Linked DNA regions of Variovorax paradoxus. The protein of the gene in region 1 binds, or shares a complex with, the protein of each later gene. Links are inferred from orthologs where the notes say so. Each region holds a gene or a part of one and is shown on either strand. Other genes may lie near its edges. The genes, in order: GOQ09_RS21475 and dapF.

Region 1 (8,039 bases):
GCACGCCCTTGCCATCGGGCGAGGGGTCGCCTGCCACCACGTTGCGCAGGTCGGCCACCAGCTCGGGCTCGGGCAGGTCGCGGCCCCAGTTGACGCCGGTCATGTGGAAGTCGATTTCGTTGGCGCCGGTGATCCAGTCGGCCATGACGGCCACTTCGCGGTCTGCCACGAGCTTGACCGGCTTCTTGAGATTCAGCGGGCCCAGGTAGCCGGGCTTGCAGCCGAAGTGGTCGTCGATTTCGGCCAATGTCGCGAAGCGGAAGCCCTTGTCCAGGCCCGGCACCTTGCTGACCTTGATCTCGTTCATGTCATGGTCGCCGCGCAAAAGCAGCAGCCAGACCTGCGAGCCCTTCGGGTTGCCGGCCTCGTCGACGATGTCGGTCGCGAGCACCAGCGACTTGACCGTGGTCGCGAGCGGCACGCCGAGCAACTCGGCCACGTCGGCACAAGTGCTCTTGCCGGGGGTGGGCGTCTTCTCGAGCGGCTTGGCCGCTGTGGGGCGCGGACCGGCCGGGGGCAGCGCCTCGGCCTTTTCCATGTTGGCGGCGTACTTGCTCTCGGGGCAATAGACGATGGCGTCTTCGCCGGTGGCGGCAATCACCTGGAATTCTTCGCTCAGGTCGCCGCCGATGGCGCCACTGTCGGCCGCGACGGCGCGGTAGCGCAGGCCAAAGCGGTCGAAGATGCGCCGATAGGCATCGGCCATGACCTGGTAGCTGGCCTTGGCGGCGCCCAGGTCGCGGTCGAAGCTGTAGGCGTCCTTCATGATGAACTCGCGCCCGCGCATGAGACCGAAGCGCGGACGGCGTTCGTCGCGAAACTTGGTCTGGATCTGGTAGAAATTCTTCGGCAGCTGCTTGTAGCTGCGGATTTCCTGGCGCGCGATGTCGGTCACCACTTCTTCGCTGGTCGGCTGGACCACGAAGTCACGGTCGTGCCGGTCCTTGATGCGCAGCAGCTCGGGGCCCATCTTCTCGAAGCGGCCGGTTTCTTGCCAGAACTCGGCCGGCTGCACCACGGGCATCGTGAGCTCGACAGCGCCGGCGCGGTTCATTTCCTCGCGCACGATGGCCTCGACCTTGCGGATCACGCGCAGGCCCATGGGCATGTATGTGTAGATGCCGGTGCCGAGCTTCTTGATCATGCCGGCGCGCATCATGAGCCGATGGCTCGCGACTTCGGCGTCGGCCGGCGCTTCCTTGAGGGTGGAGACAAAAAATCGGGAAGCTTTCATCGGGATCGCGCTGGTGGATTCAAAGTCATGGGGAAAACAGGCGCCGGGAGAGACCTCCGGGAACCCGTGAGCCTCGAACTGGCCGCTTGCCGAGCGCAACCCGGCATGCATAATCGACTCAGTTCAAAAATTGGGGTTTGATTATGCTCGACCGGGACGGCTTCAGGCCCAACGTCGGCATCATCCTGCTCAACCAGAGAAACCAGGTTTTCTGGGGCAAACGCATACGCACGCATTCCTGGCAGTTTCCGCAAGGCGGCATAGACCGCGGGGAAAGTCCCGAACAAGCCATGTTCCGGGAACTGCACGAGGAAGTCGGGCTCCATCCGGAGCACGTGCGCATCGTGGCCCGTACCCGTGACTGGTTGCGCTACGAGGTGCCGGATCGGTTCATTCGCCGTGACGCACGGGGCCACTACAAGGGCCAGAAGCAAATCTGGTATTTGCTGCAATTGATCGGTCACGACTGGGACTTGAACCTGCGCGCGACCGACCACCCCGAGTTCGACGCCTGGCGATGGCACGATTACTGGGTGCCGCTCGATGTGGTCGTCGAATTCAAACGCGGCGTCTACGAGATGGCACTGACCGAGCTCGCTCGCTACCTGCCGCGGCAGGATTTCCGCAACCGTTTTCTGCGCAGCAATGTGCGCGCTCGCGAGTTCGAGCGCCACACGCCAGACGGCGGCGCGCCCGCGGGGCTGGACCTGCCGCCCGGCGGCAGTTTCGACCCGCATCCCGACATTCCTTCAGTGAGCGATGAACCTTCTTCTCCCGACAACAAAGCGCCTTTCCTTCCGTCGCAACGCTGAACGCGCCCTGCTTCTCCTGTGCGTGGCCGTGCTTGCCGGATGCGCATCGGGCAAGCACGACACCGACAACCCCGACTGGGCGCAGTCCGGCATGCCGCCGCCGCCCAAGCGGACCGAGTCGGACACCGAGTGGGCCGAAACCACGGCACCGCCGCCGCCCGCATTCAGCGAGAGCCGTCTGCTGCCGATCGAGATGCCTCCCTACATGACGCTGAAGTTCGGCGTCGATCCGAACACCATCGCGATCACGCCGGACGGCATCGTGCGCTACGTGGTGGTGGCACAGAACCGCAACGGCGGAGGCGCCAACGCCTTTTACGAAGGCGTGCGCTGTTCGACCGGAGAAATGAAGAGCTATGCCCGCTACAACAACGGGACCTGGCAGGAAACCAAGACGCCCGAATGGAAGCGCATCGACGACCTGAACTCGCGCTACGCCAAGGCGCTGTCGGTCCAGGCGCTGTGCCGCGGCAATGCGCCGCGCAACTCGGTCGGGGACATGGTGCGAAACCTGCGCAATCCGGTTCGCGAAGTCCAGTGAAACAGTAACCGGGCCTTGGGCCCCGTTTTTCATCAGCTCGGCATCAGCACCATGTTGTCGCGGTGCACCATCTCTGGCTCCGCAACATAGCCCAGCAAGCGTTCGAATTCCGATGACGGCTTGCGGCACAGCAAGCGCGCCTCGACGCTCGAGTAGTTGGCGAGGCCGCGGGCCAGCTCAACGCCGTCGGTGTCGCGCACGGCGATCACGTCGCCGCGCGAAAACTCGCCCGAGACGCCCGTCATGCCGATGGGCAGCAGGCTCTTGCCTTCGGCGCGCACCTTGGCCGCGGCGCCGGCATCGACGGTCACGGAGCCGCGCAGCTGCAGGTGGTCGGCCATCCAGCGCTTGCGGGCCTGGTGCTTGGCCGTCTGGGCGACGAGCAAAGTGCCGATGGCCTCGCCGCGTGCGAGGCGCAGCAGGGCATCGGGTTCGCGGCCCCAGGCAATCACGGTGGAAGCGCCGGAGCCGGCCGCGCGCTTGGCCGCCAGGATCTTGGTGATCATGCCGCCGCGGCCGAGGCTGGAGCCCGCTCCGCCCGCCATGGCTTCGAGCGCCGGATCGCCTGCCGCCGCTTCGTGCACGAACTTGGCGTCCGGATCTTTGCGCGGATCAGCCGTGAAGAGGCCTTTCTGGTCGGTGAGGATGACCAGCGCATCGGCCTCGACCAGGTTGGCTACGAGCGCGCCGAGCGTGTCGTTGTCGCCGAACTTGATTTCGTCGTTGACGACGGTATCGTTCTCGTTGATGACCGGCACCACGCCGAGCCTCAGCAGCGTGACGAGGGTGGAGCGCGCGTTGAGGTAGCGCTCGCGGTCGGCCAGGTCGGCATGGGTCAGCAGCACTTGCGCGCTGCCCATTTCGTTTTCGCGCAGCTTGGTTTCGTACATCTGGGCCAAGCCCATCTGCCCGACGGCCGCCGCGGCCTGGAGCTCGTGGACTTCGTGCGGCCGGGTGCGCCAGCCAAGGCGCTTCATGCCTTCGGCAATTGCGCCGCTAGACACCATCACGACCTCTCGTCCATCGCTAACCAGCGCCGCAAGCTGGCGGCACCATTCGCCGATGGCGCGTTCGTCCAGACCGCGCCCCTCGTTGGTGACAAGGCTCGAGCCCACCTTGACGACGATTCGGCGGGCGTCCCGCAAGGCAGTGGATCCGGAATTCGAGGTCATTTGAGGCTGTGGCGGTCGGTCTTGAAAGCTGCTTGTTCTGCTATGTGTGGAAAGCTGGCGTCGCATCGGCCTCGAAGCGGGCATCGGATGCCCGAGGAGGCCGCGCGGCTCTCAGTTTGGATCGGGCGGCAATTCGGCGAAGCGCGGATCGACCTCGGCCGGAACCTGTTCGGCCACCTGCTGCGCCTTGATGTGCTGATACACCGCCTGCACCAGATGTTCGCAGCCCTCGCGCGTGAGCGCGGAGATCTCGAACACCGGGCCTTTGAAGCGCATGCGTTTGACGAAGTCCTTGATGCGCGCCGCGCGCTCGTCGCCGGGCACCATGTCGAGCTTGTTGAGCACGAGCCAACGCGGCTTCTCGTAGAGCGCCGTGTCGTACTTCTTCAGCTCGCCGACGATGGCCTTGGCCTGTGCCACCGGATCGACGGACTCGTCGAACGGCGCGAGATCGATCACGTGCAGCAGCAGGCGGGTGCGCTGCAGGTGGCGCAGGAACAAATGGCCCAGGCCGGCACCTTCCGAGGCGCCCTCGATCAGGCCGGGAAGATCCGCGACCACGAAGCTCTGCTCCGGACCCACGCGAACCACGCCGAGATTCGGATGCAGCGTGGTGAAGGGATAGTCGGCAATGCGCGGGCGTGCGTTCGAGATGGCGCTGATCAGCGTCGACTTGCCCGCGTTGGGCATGCCGAGCAGGCCGACGTCGGCAAGCACCTTGAGCTCGAGCTTGAGGCTTTTCTTTTCGCCGGGCCAGCCGGGCGTCTTCTGCCGGGGCGCGCGGTTGATGGCGCTCTTGAAGCGCATGTTGCCGAAGCCGCCGTCGCCACCTTTGGCAATGGTGATGACTTCACCTTCCTTCAGCAGCTCGTAGAGCACTTCACCGGTCTCGGCATCGCTGATGATGGTGCCGACGGGCATCTTCAGCACGATGTCGTCGCCGGCCGCCCCAAACATGTCGGAGCCCATGCCGTGCTCGCCGCGCTTGGCTTCGTGGCGGCGCGAATAGCGGAAGTCGACCAGGGTGTTGAGATTGGAATCGGCCACCGCGTAGACATGGCCGCCACGGCCACCGTCGCCGCCATTGGGGCCGCCGAATTCCTTGTATTTTTCATGACGGAACGACACGCAGCCGTTGCCGCCATCGCCTGCGGCGATGTCGATGAAGGCTTCGTCGACGAACTTCATGGGGTATCCAGTGTACAAATGAAGAAGCCCCGGCAAAGCGGGGCTTCGAGCTGATCGAAGTGACCTGGGCTTATGCCGCGGGGGTCACGTTGACCATGTGCTTGTTCAGTGCGCCCTTGACGCCGAACGACACGTGGCCGTCGACCAGTGCGAACAGCGTGTGGTCCTTGCCCACGCCGACGTTCACGCCGGGGTGGAACTGGGTGCCGCGCTGGCGCACGATGATCGAGCCTGCGCTGATCAGTTCGCCGCCGAAAGCCTTCACACCGAGCATCTTGGGCTTGGAATCGCGCCCATTTCGCGTTGAGCCGCCGCCTTTTTTCTGTGCCATGGAATCTGCTCCTTAGCCGGCGATCGCGCCGATTTGCAGTTCGGTGAACTGCTGGCGATGGCCTTGACGTTTCTGATAGTGCTTACGACGGCGCATCTTGAAGATGCCAACCTTGTCGTGCTTGCCGTGCGACAGTACCGTGACTGTCACCGTTGCGCCGGACACCAGGGGCGTACCAACCTTGATTTCGCTGCCGTTGCCGACTGCGAGAACTTGGTCGATCACGATTTCCTGGCCTACATCCGCAGCAATCTGTTCTACTTTAATTTTTTCGCCGGAAGCAACGCGATACTGCTTGCCGCCGGTTTTTATGACCGCGTACATGTGAACCTCTTGGGAGTATGAGCTCTACGGCGAATTCCGCAGAGCCCAAGATTCTAGCACGGTTTGCACGCGCTAACATGGTTTCCGCCCAAGCCGGCCCCGGACGACCTCCCGCTCGTCCCTATAATCTGCGCCTTCCGGCCTCGTGCCGCCGCTACCTTCCGCACTCAGACGCGCCGCGCGCAAACGCTTTGCCAGTTCACGCCGCCGATACCTCCCCCACCGCCACTGTGCTGGATTTGATCGCCGGCGACATGGTCGAAGTCGACCATGTGATTGCGCGGCGCCTCGATACAGGCGTGCCCCTGGTCAGCCAGGTTTCGAAGTACATCATCTCCGCAGGCGGGAAGCGCCTGCGCCCGGCACTTCTGCTGCTCATGTCGGGGGCCCTCGGGTACACCGGCGAACAGCGCTTCAACCTGGCGGCGGTGGTGGAGTTCATCCACACCGCCACGCTGCTGCACGACGATGTTGTCGACGAATCGACCTTGCGGCGCGGGCGCCCCACGGCCAACGAATCGTTCGGAAATCCGGCCAGCGTGCTGGTTGGCGACTTCCTGTACTCGCGCGCCTTCCAGATGATGTTGGATGCAAACAACATGCGCATCATGCAAATTCTGGCCGAAGCGACCAATGTGATCGCCGAAGGCGAAGTGTTGCAGCTGATGAACATGCATGACGCGTCGCTGGACGAAGCCGCCTACCTGCGCGTGATCCGCTCGAAAACCGCCAAGCTTTTCGAAGCCAGCACGCGGCTTGCCGCCGTTCTGGCCGGCGCCACCCCGGAAGTCGAGGAGGCCTGCGCCACCTACGGCCAAGCGTTGGGCACGGCCTTTCAGGTGATCGACGACGTGCTCGACTACGCCGGTGATGCGCACGAAACAGGCAAAAACGTGGGTGACGATCTTCGCGAGGGCAAGACGACGCTGCCCCTGATCTTTGCCATGCGGCGCGGCAGTGCCGAGCAGGCCGAACTGGTGCGCGCGGCCATTCAGGCGGGCGATACGGCCCAACTGGGCAAGATCGTGGAAATCGTCCACAGCACCGGGGCGCTGGAAGCATCGCGCGCCGCGGCAGCGGACGAAGCGAAACGTGCGATTCACGCATTGCGCGACTTTCCGTCCAATTTGCATGCCGACGGTTTGCTACAATTGGCGGCTCAGTTGCTTGAGCGACGTGCCTGAACACCTCACAAGAGTTGGCAAGGACGACTTCTCTTTTTCTGCAACCAATCGGGGTGTAGCTTAGCCTGGTAGAGCGCTACGTTCGGGACGTAGAGGCCGGAGGTTCGAATCCTCTCACCCCGACCAGTCTTTGAGGCTGGCACAAATAATGCCCGTGCCTGTTGCTGTGTAGCGATTTACAGGACGCGGGTGTTCAGCGATGATCGTGAAGCATTTTTTCACATCTTTTGCAATTCGCTGAATGGCTGCCGCCGAACTTCCTGTTAAAGAAAACACGCAAATCGCCCTTCCGGGCCTTGCGCGCGCCTTGGTTTCGGCCGGCAAGCTTCCTGCAAAAACAGCGGAAGACATCTACCAGAAGTCGCTGAGCAGCCGGACCAGCTTCATTGCAGAGCTGACCGGCAGCGGCGCCGTCTCGGCCGCCGACCTGGCCCACACGCTTTCTTCCGCCTTTGGCGCTCCGCTGCTCGACCTGGACGCGATCGACCACCAGCGGCTGCCCAAGGACCTGCTCGACCCGAAGCTGTGCCTTGCATACCGCATCGTGGTGCTCAGCAAGCGCAACAACCGTCTCATCGTTGCGACAGCGGACCCTTCCGATCAGCAGGCCGTGGAAAAGATCAAGTTCGCGTCCCAGATGGGCGTGGACTGGGTCATTGCCGAGTACGACAAGCTGTCGCGCATGATCGAGGCCGCTGCTGTCAGCGCATCGGAAACCCTCAACAATATCGTCGGCGGTGGGGATTTCGAGTTCGATGACGTCACGGCGGACACCTCGGGCGATACGAACGAACAGGCGGCTATCGCCGAAGTCGAGGATGCCCCGGTCGTCCGGTTCCTGCACAAGATGCTGCTCGATGGCGTCAGCATGCGCGCATCGGACATTCACTTCGAGCCGTACGAGCACAACTACCGGGTGCGCTTTCGCATCGACGGCGAACTGCGCGAAATCGCCAGCCCGCCGACGCTCATCAAGGACAAGTTGGCCTCTCGGATCAAGGTCATTTCCCGGCTCGATATCTCCGAAAAGCGCATCCCGCAAGACGGGCGCATGAAGCTCAAGATCGGCCCGGATCGCGTGATCGATTTTCGGGTGAGCACTTTGCCCACGCTGTTCGGCGAGAAGATCGTGATCCGTATCTTGGATCCGAGCAGCGCGCGGCTTGGCATCGATGCGCTTGGTTACGACGCGGACGAAAAAGAGCGGCTGCTGAGTGCGATCGGCCGTCCTTACGGCATGGTGCTGGTGACGG
Region 2 (7,833 bases), 3.7 Mb from region 1 along the record:
CCACGCCAGGAAGGCGCCGTCATGCGATTCGACGCGCACCGTTTCGCCCGAATCGGCACCGCCACGTGCAATGGCGGATTCGAAGATCCAGGGATGGCGGCGCTGCAGCGAGCGCTCTTTGCCGGGCTTGAGGCGGAGGGTTTTCATTTGTGGGTGTCGTCTTTTTTGGGCTTGGCCCGCGCACTTGCTTTGGCGCGTGCCTGTGTATCCGTGCTCTCGGGCCGGGCATGCGCGCGCGGGTGAGCTGCGTCATAGGCCTTGGCCAGGTGCTGAAAATCCAGCCGGGTATAGATCTGCGTGGTGGCAATGTTGGCGTGGCCCAGCAGCTCCTGCACAGCTCGCAGGTCGCTGCTCGACTGGAGCACGTGGCTCGCAAACGAATGCCGCAGCATGTGCGGATGCACCGGCGCCGCAAGGCCGGCCTTCAGGCTGCGCTCGCGCAGCAGCTTCCACACCGCGTGCGAGGACATCCGCAGGCCCTTGCTGTTGATGAAGAGCGCCGCCGCGCCCGCCGGGTCTCGCAGCCCGGCCGTTGCCAGCGCCGGGCAATCGCCGCGCACCGAGAGCCAGTCGCGCAGCGCCTCGGCCGCCTTGCTGCCCAGGGGCACGATGCGGCGCTTGCTGCCCTTGCCGAGCACGTTGGCTTCCATCGCGTCCAGGTCGACCCAGCCGAGCGCCGTGTTGCTGGCGCGCGCATCCAGGCCGGTGAGTTCGCTCACGCGCAGGCCGCAGCCGTAAAGCACTTCGACGATGGCGCCGTCGCGCGCCTCGGTCCAGGGGTCGGCCTCGGGGTCGTAGGTTTCGGCAAGCCGCACCGCGTCGTCCACGGCCAGCGCCTTGGGCAGCGGCCGCGCGGCCTTGGGCGCATGCACGTCCTGCACGGGGTTGAAGCCCACCAGCCCCTCGTTGCCGAGCCAGCGGTAGAAGCTGCGCCAGCAAGAAAGCACCAGCGCAATGCCGCGCGGCTCGCGGCCGGCGCTGTGCAGCTGCGCCATCCAGCGCCGGATGTGCGCGGTTTGCACGCGGTCCAGCGCAAGGCCGGCCTCGGCGGCATTGGCCGAGAGCGCCTGCAGGTGAATGGCGTAGAGCTCGACCGTGCGCGCCGCCAGCCGGCGCTCCACGCGCACATGCTCCAGGTATTTTTCTACCCAGCGCGTGTCGGTCGTCTCAGTGGAGGTAGCCATTGAACGCATTGTTCACGACAGCCAAAGGCTCGCGCAATGCGCCCTTGAAAACCATGCCCCAGCGCTGCCAGCAGCGCGTGCTGGCAGCGGCGTACTGAACGTCGAAGTCCTTGTCGAAACCGGCAGCCCGCACCAGCCGCTCCACGCGCCACAGGTGGTAAGGCTCCGACACCACGATCACGCTGCGAATGCCCGCCGCCTGCAGCAGGGGGCGCGACAACGCAAGGTTCAGCCGGGTGGACGTAGAAGCCGGCTCCAGCAGCAGCGGGCCGGCATAGCCTTGGGCGCGCGCATGCTGCTGCATGACCTCGGCTTCGATGCGGCCGTCTTCCTTGTCGACACCGCCCGAGAGCACCAGCTGCTTCACGCGGCCAGCGTTGGCCAGCGCAATGCCGGCGTCGACCCGGCCCGTAAGGCACGGGTTGGGCTTGCCCCGCAGGTAGGCGCGGTTGCCGAGAATCAGCGCCGCATCGGCCGCGCGCCGGGGCGGGTTGTCGAGCGTTTCGGCCGCGCGCCGCCAAACGATGGCTGCAATGGCCAGGTACGCGAGCAGTCCGCCAAGCAGCACCGTCCACAGCACGGGCCGCACGGCCCGCCAGGACCGGTGCCGCCCGCTCAAGGCCGCAGCCGCGACAGCGCGCCCGAGGCCAGTTCGGCGATGCGCTCGAGAAAGTCGGTGCCCATTTCGGCGTTGAAGCGCTGTGCGTCCGGCGAGGCCAGCACCAGGAGGCCAAAGGCCGGCGATTCGGCATCGGGCCGCAGCGGAATCAGCGCAATCGACATGGCGCCGGCCGGCTCGGGCAGCCAATTGGCCGCCTCGAAGCCCGAATTGAGCCCGCAGTAAGGCGAAGTGAGCGAGGTGGCCAGAGCCTTCACGTCGTCGCTCACCCACTGGGCGTAGGCCTCGTTCAGGTAGTCGGCTCCGCAATCCCACACCTTGATGGCGGTTTGCGGCACCAGGAACAGCGACTGCAGGTCGACCGCAATGCGGTACGGCAGGCTGCGCGGGTCGCGCGTGGTCAAGAGGCCCTTGGTCCAGCGCTGCAGGCGGTCGGCAATGACCACGTTCTCGGTGCCGTGGCGCACCATGTCCATCAGGCGATGCTCCAGCGCCTTGATCTTTTCGCGCAGCATCTCGGCCTGGCGCTCCTGCAGGCTCACGGCGCGGTTGCCGTGTGGGCTGGTGAGCTGCACCTGCGCCAGCAGCTGTGCATGCCGCTCGAAAAAGTCGGGCGTGTTCGCCAGGTAGTTGGCGATGTCGTCTTCGGTGATCGGGTTCATGGCGTCGTCTTTGTTGTTTCTGAAGTTGGTCATGGCAGCTCGGGCACCTCGATGTCTCCCTCGAAAACCGTGGTGGCCGGCCCGGTCATGAGCACCGGGTTGCCCTCGCCCTCCCAGCCGATAGTGAGCACGCCGCCGTGCGTTTGCACGTCGACCCGGCTGTCGAGCAAACCCAGCCGGATGCCGGCCACCACCGCCGCGCAGGCGCCGGTCCCGCAGGCCAGCGTTTCGCCGGCGCCGCGCTCGAACACCCGCAGCTTCACGTTCGTGCGGTCGACCACCTGCATGAAGCCGGCATTTACCCGCTGCGGAAAGCGCGGATGGTGCTCGATTTGCGGGCCCTGCCGCTCCACCGGCGCCGTGTCGACGTTGTCGACCACCTGCACCGCATGCGGGTTGCCCATGGACAGCACCGCCACCGAAACAATGGCCGAATCGGCATGCGTGCCCAGGGCCAGGTGCCAGGTGTGCCACGCACCCGTTGGCTGCGGGTCGAGCCCCGCGGTGTCGAAGGGCACGCGGGCCGGCTCGAAGATGGGCGGGCCCATGTCCACCGTCACGCGGCCGTCTTCGCTCATGCGCGGCTCGATGATGCCGGCCAGCGTTTCGACGCGCACCGTGTCCTTGTCGGTCAGCTGGTGCTCCCGCACAAAGCGCATGAAGCAGCGTGCGCCGTTGCCGCACTGCTCCACCTCGCCGCCGTCGGCGTTGTGGATCACGTATTGAAAGTCGATGCCCTCGCCCGCGTCCTTGGAGGGGCGACGCACCGTAAGGATCTGGTCGGCACCCACGCCGAAGTGACGGTCGGCCAGAAAGCGGTATTGCGCGGCCGTGAGGCCCAGCGTGCCGCGGGTTTCGTCGAGCACGACAAAATCGTTGCCGGCTCCCTGCATCTTGGTAAAGCGGATTCGCATCCGGCGATTATCCGCCCCTGGCGTGGCGCAGCTTGTCCAGGGCCCGGTCCAGAAAGGCCAGCCGGTCTTGCCCCCAGAACCGCTCGCCGTTCAGGATGAACGTGGGCGCGCCGAACACGCCGGCTTCTATGGCCTCGGCGCTGTTGGCGCGGTAGATCGCGAGGGTTTCGGCCGCTTGCTCCAGCGCCTGCAGCGAGGCGCCGTCGTAGCCGTTTTCATCGGCCACCGCAATGCGCACCGCCGCTTCGGAGGTGTCGCGCTCTTCCGCCCACAGCGCGCGCAGCAGCGCATGCGAGAGCGGCTGCGCGTCCAGCCCCTTCAGCTGGGCGGCAATCACCATCCAGCCCGGGTACTTGTTCCAGTTGGGATCGACCGGTGCGCCCTTGGGGTAATACGCCGGCTCCAGGTTGAGCGGCATGCCCAGGTAGTCGCGCCAGCGCGCCAGTTCGAGCGCGTGGTACGTGCGGCGCGGCTCGGGGCGGGTCTTCAGCGGAATGCCCCCGGTTTGCGGACCACCGCCTGAAAGTCGTAGGGCTTGAGCGTGAGCCGCACATGGTGGCGGCGCACGATGTCTTGCAGCTGCGGCCCGCCCAGGTAGGCCCAAGGCGAGGAAAGGCTGTAGTAGCAGTCCAGCGCGATGGGCGGGGAGTTTGTCGTCTTCGTCGTCATCGCCGAATTATTAGGTCCGCATCCGTCAGCCGCAGCGGGCGGCAACCACCAGGCCTTGCGGGTCAAGGTCGACATTGAGCCGTGCCGGATCGGCCGGCGCCGGCAGCGGCGTGCCGGCCGCCGAGGTGCGGGCCGACTTGGAGCCGGTGCGGGTGCGCATTTCCTCGAGCAGCGGCGGATTGAGCGGCCGCCCGAGCGCGTAGCGTGCCTGCGCGGCCTGGCAGGCTTCTTCGGCAGGCACGGTCACAAAACTCGGCGGCGGCGGCGCCTCGGAGGTGAGCGGGCGGAATTCAGGCTGTGCCTGGCAGCCGGCAATGAACAGCGTTGCTGCGCAAAAGGCCGCCGCCATGGCGCCGCGCGCCCGCGTGGAAGAGATGAAACCGGTTTGCTGAGGCATGGGCATGGGCATGGGCATGGGCATGGGCATGGGCATGGTGTGTGTCGCTTCTTTCAACGGATCGTATCGCCGGCGGTGGTCAAATCCACCCGCAATGATCAACCTGAATCGTTTCGATCTCATCTCGCTGCGGCTTTTTGTCGCGGTCGTCGATGGAGGAAGCCTGACCGCGGGCGCGGACCGATTCGGCGTCTCACTCCCGGCGGCAAGCAAGCGCATTACCGAGCTTGAGCAGCATTGCGGCATGGCGCTACTCCAGCGCGGACAGCGCGGCGTCACCGCCACGCCCGAAGGCCAGACCCTGCACCGGCACGCCATCGAGGTGATTGCGCGGCTCGAACAGCTGGTGCAGGCCGTCGACGACCTTCAATCGGGCGCCACCGGCCACCTGCGGCTGTGCGCCAACCCCTCCGCTTTCGGCGGCTTTTTGCCCAGCGTGCTGGCCGAGTACGCCCGGCGCTATCCGCACGTGGTGATCGACATGGAAGACGCCTTGAGCGAAGACGGCATTCGCGCCGTGCTCAAGGGCACGGCCGAGCTGGCGGTGATTGGCGACAACGTGCCGCATGAAGGCTTGGAAACCATCGTCTGCAATGTCGACCAGCTGGTGCTGCTGGTGCCGGCGGGCCACGCGCTGGCCGGCCAGCAGAATGCCTCCATCGCGAACGTGCTCGACCATGACCTGGTCACCCTCGCACGCAGCGCATCGCTCACGCGCAAGGTGATGGCGGCGGCCGACGCGGTCAAGCGCACACCACGGATCCGGGTACAGGTGCGCAGCTTCGATTCGATGTGCCGCATGGTCTCGTTCGGGCTTGGCGTCGCCATCTTGCCGCGCGCGGCCGCCGCGCTTTACGCCCAGGCCCTGGGCCTTGTGCAGGTGACCCTCGAAGGCATCGAGATGGAGCGCGTGCTGCTGCTGGCCATGCGCAGCCGCGTGGAACTCTCCGCGCCGGCGGCCACCCTGGTCGAAATGATCGAAGAAAGCACCGCTGGGTTCAGCGGAGCACGGCACTCTCCGAAGCCTGCCGGATAAGGCGGTCGCGGTCCGCGGGCAGAAGAAAGCCCTGCGAAAACGCCTTCTCGGCGGCGGCCCGCACTGCGGCCACGTAGCCCTCATGGCTGCCGTAACGCTCCTCCAGCGACAGGCGCGGGTCGCCGCTGGCAGTTCGCTCGGCACGCGTGCGTGCAAACGGCACATAGCCGCCCACGTAGTTGCACACCTGGCCTCGATGGAAGCCCTCTGCGGTGATGTTGAACCCCAGGTAGGTGCCCAGCGGCGCCATCACCAGCACGGTGGGAACGCCGTCGATCTCGTTGCCGTCGGCATCGACCTTCGGCACTTTCATCGGAATCACCTTCTTGATGACCGGCGGCACATTGGTGGGCACGCCGGAGGCTTCCGCATGGTTGAATTGCGGTCCCCAGTCGTAGTCGAACACCGGAAACGCGAAGTTCTCCGGCAGGAAGATCGAGTCTGGAATGCCGGGCACCCCACTCGGAAAGCCCATCGCCTTCTTGTTGGCGTCGACCAGCGTCTTGCCCGCAAGCGTGGGCCAGCGGCTGGGCGGCGGGGGCGTTCCGTTGAGCACCCAGTCGCGCATGGCCAGACGCAGCACGTTGGTAATTTCAGTGTGCGGCACCGGATTTGCCGCCAACGTGCCGCGGCCGAAGTTGTTGCCGGGGCAGCTCGGGCCGGTGGCAGCCGTGGCCGCGGGCATGTGCGTGAAGCCGCCCGCGCCGCCACCGTGGTGGGAGCTCGGCACGTAATAGCGCCGTACGTTGCGCGGCAGCGGTATGTCCGCGTCGCCCGCCGTGCCGATCCACTCGGGCGTGAGCTTCAGTGCGTACACCTCGGCCGACCCGAAATGCTCGATCACCTTCGGGCAGGTGTCGTTGGTCTCGCAGCGGGAGAAGATGCTGCCGGTCGGTTGCTTGCGCACCGGGTCTGGCCAGTCCACCCACCACTGCGGGCCTTCGCTGCCCTGCTGGTAGAGCTCCAGCACGCCGTCCGGCTGTGCCCAGCGCGAGTTGGCCGCCACCCGGCGGCCCGCGATGATCGGCCAGGCCCCGTCGTACACCTTGCGGTTGCGCTCGTCTTGGTTCAGGCCCATGAAGATGAACTGCCGCACCATGTTTCCCGACTGCGACACCCCCCGCACCGCCGTGCCCTTGACCAGGCCAGCTACCGGATTGCGCGTGCCGAAATCGTCGGCCGCCTCGTAGCGAAAGAAGGTGCCCACATCGCGGAACGCCGCCATGCCCACGCCCAACACATAGGCGTTTTGCGCCGGGTACACCACCTGGTACAGCAGATTGGCGCTGAAGCCGTTGCGCAGGCAGATGTGCACCGGCAGGTTGCCGGGCGCATTGGCCGGGTCGATGTCGATCGGCGTCCCCGGAAACGGATTACCCGCGTCGCACCTGGCAAATGCCCAGTCTCCCGCCGCAATGGCCGTCTCTTCGGTGACGACGCCATCGACCGTTTCCTTCGTGTGGGTCTTCAGCGTTGCCTTGGTCGTATCCAGCGTGGCCGGAAGGTAAGGCACAGGGTTGGTTTGCACCATCAGCGGCTGCGAGGCTGCGCCGCTGCGGTTGACGATGCGTCCGAACACCTTGCCTGTGACAGCTACGCCATTCACCTTGGCAATGGGCACCGCCACCCAGTGATTGGTGCCCTCGGCCCGGTTGACGGGAACCCCCGTATTGCCCGCGTTGTCCGCCTGCCAGCCGCTGCGCAGGCCAATGTCGCCCAGCTCGCGCTCGTCCACAACAATGGTGCCCGCGCCACCCCGGTTGGGCACGTCATGCCACAGAAAACCGCTCGCCCGGCTCATGTCGACCGGCTTCACCAGATTGAAGGTGGTTTCGTATCGCGCCTTGCCGTCTGCGTCTGCCCCCAGCTTGATGTCGGTAATGACGCTGTTGTGCGGATCGTTCGGGTCGAGCTCACCGAAGGCACGGCCGCGAATCTGCTCATAGGGAATCGACTGCCCCGCGAGGGGCGCGACGCTGTCGATCACGATGCGGGTGACGCGGGCATTCGCGGGCGCGGCAGAAATAGCGATGGCTGCTGCGGCTGCCGCCGCCGTGAACCAGTGCAGACGCAACTGGCGCCCGATCGGGCTGTTGGGATGCATGCTGTCTCCTGTCTCTTTTCTTGTGCAGATCCGGCGCTGGTCTCAGCGCTTCGCATCCTCACAATTCGCAGGCGGGCCGACAATTCGCGTCTTGTTTAGCCGGTCTTAACCGGTGGTTAAGGAGCGGGCCGGCAGCGGTGCAGCCGGCCTGGATTTCATCCCGAGATGTCCGCCTACGGCGATATGCGGCGTGCACGTAGCGCCGTAGCGGAAGCGCCTCGCCACGCTGCTTGCTTGTCAATGCAGGA

The links.
Region 2: the proteins of GOQ09_RS21475 (region 1) and dapF are in contact, whole or in part, in a solved structure (PDB 5YGU), measured with the Escherichia coli proteins. The link is inferred for Variovorax paradoxus from one-to-one orthologs.

Annotation. Positions count from the first base shown.
Region 1 is NZ_CP046622.1:4,595,628-4,603,666, forward strand. The notes cover bases 245-3,211. They hold GOQ09_RS21475 (RNA pyrophosphohydrolase), read left to right. Parts: upstream 245-1,377; coding sequence 1,378-2,046; downstream 2,047-3,211. Other genes in these bases: GOQ09_RS21470 (proline--tRNA ligase), read right to left, coding at 245-1,234; GOQ09_RS21480 (CNP1-like family protein), read left to right, coding at 2,069-2,587; proB (glutamate 5-kinase), read right to left, coding at 2,620-3,211. Outside these bases: more of GOQ09_RS21470, read right to left, coding at 1-244; more of proB, read right to left, coding at 3,212-3,759; Obg family GTPase CgtA, read right to left, coding at 3,871-4,947; rpmA (50S ribosomal protein L27), read right to left, coding at 5,018-5,278; rplU (50S ribosomal protein L21), read right to left, coding at 5,291-5,602; GOQ09_RS21505 (polyprenyl synthetase family protein), read left to right, coding at 5,794-6,786; type IV-A pilus assembly ATPase PilB, read left to right, coding at 7,028-8,039. UniProt on the Escherichia coli protein: Master regulator of 5'-end-dependent mRNA decay.
Region 2 is NZ_CP046622.1:914,468-922,300, reverse strand. The notes cover bases 1,438-4,198. They hold dapF (diaminopimelate epimerase), read right to left. Parts: upstream 3,380-4,198; coding sequence 2,495-3,379; downstream 1,438-2,494. Other genes in these bases: GOQ09_RS04245 (hypothetical protein), read right to left, coding at 4,074-4,198; GOQ09_RS26270 (DsbA family protein), read right to left, coding at 3,866-4,048; GOQ09_RS04250 (2-hydroxychromene-2-carboxylate isomerase), read right to left, coding at 3,387-3,869; GOQ09_RS04260 (DUF484 family protein), read right to left, coding at 1,800-2,498; GOQ09_RS04265 (YdcF family protein), read right to left, coding at 1,438-1,773. Outside these bases: GOQ09_RS04275 (class I SAM-dependent rRNA methyltransferase), read right to left, coding at 1-147; GOQ09_RS04270 (tyrosine recombinase XerC), read right to left, coding at 144-1,184; more of GOQ09_RS04265, read right to left, coding at 1,168-1,437; more of GOQ09_RS04245, read right to left, coding at 4,199-4,481; GOQ09_RS04240 (LysR family transcriptional regulator), read left to right, coding at 4,540-5,481; GOQ09_RS04235 (alpha/beta hydrolase domain-containing protein), read right to left, coding at 5,444-7,585. UniProt on the Escherichia coli protein: Involved in the succinylase branch of the L-lysine biosynthesis and in the biosynthesis of the pentapeptide incorporated in the peptidoglycan moiety. Catalyzes the stereoinversion of LL-2,6-diaminopimelate (L,L-DAP) to meso-diaminopimelate (meso-DAP).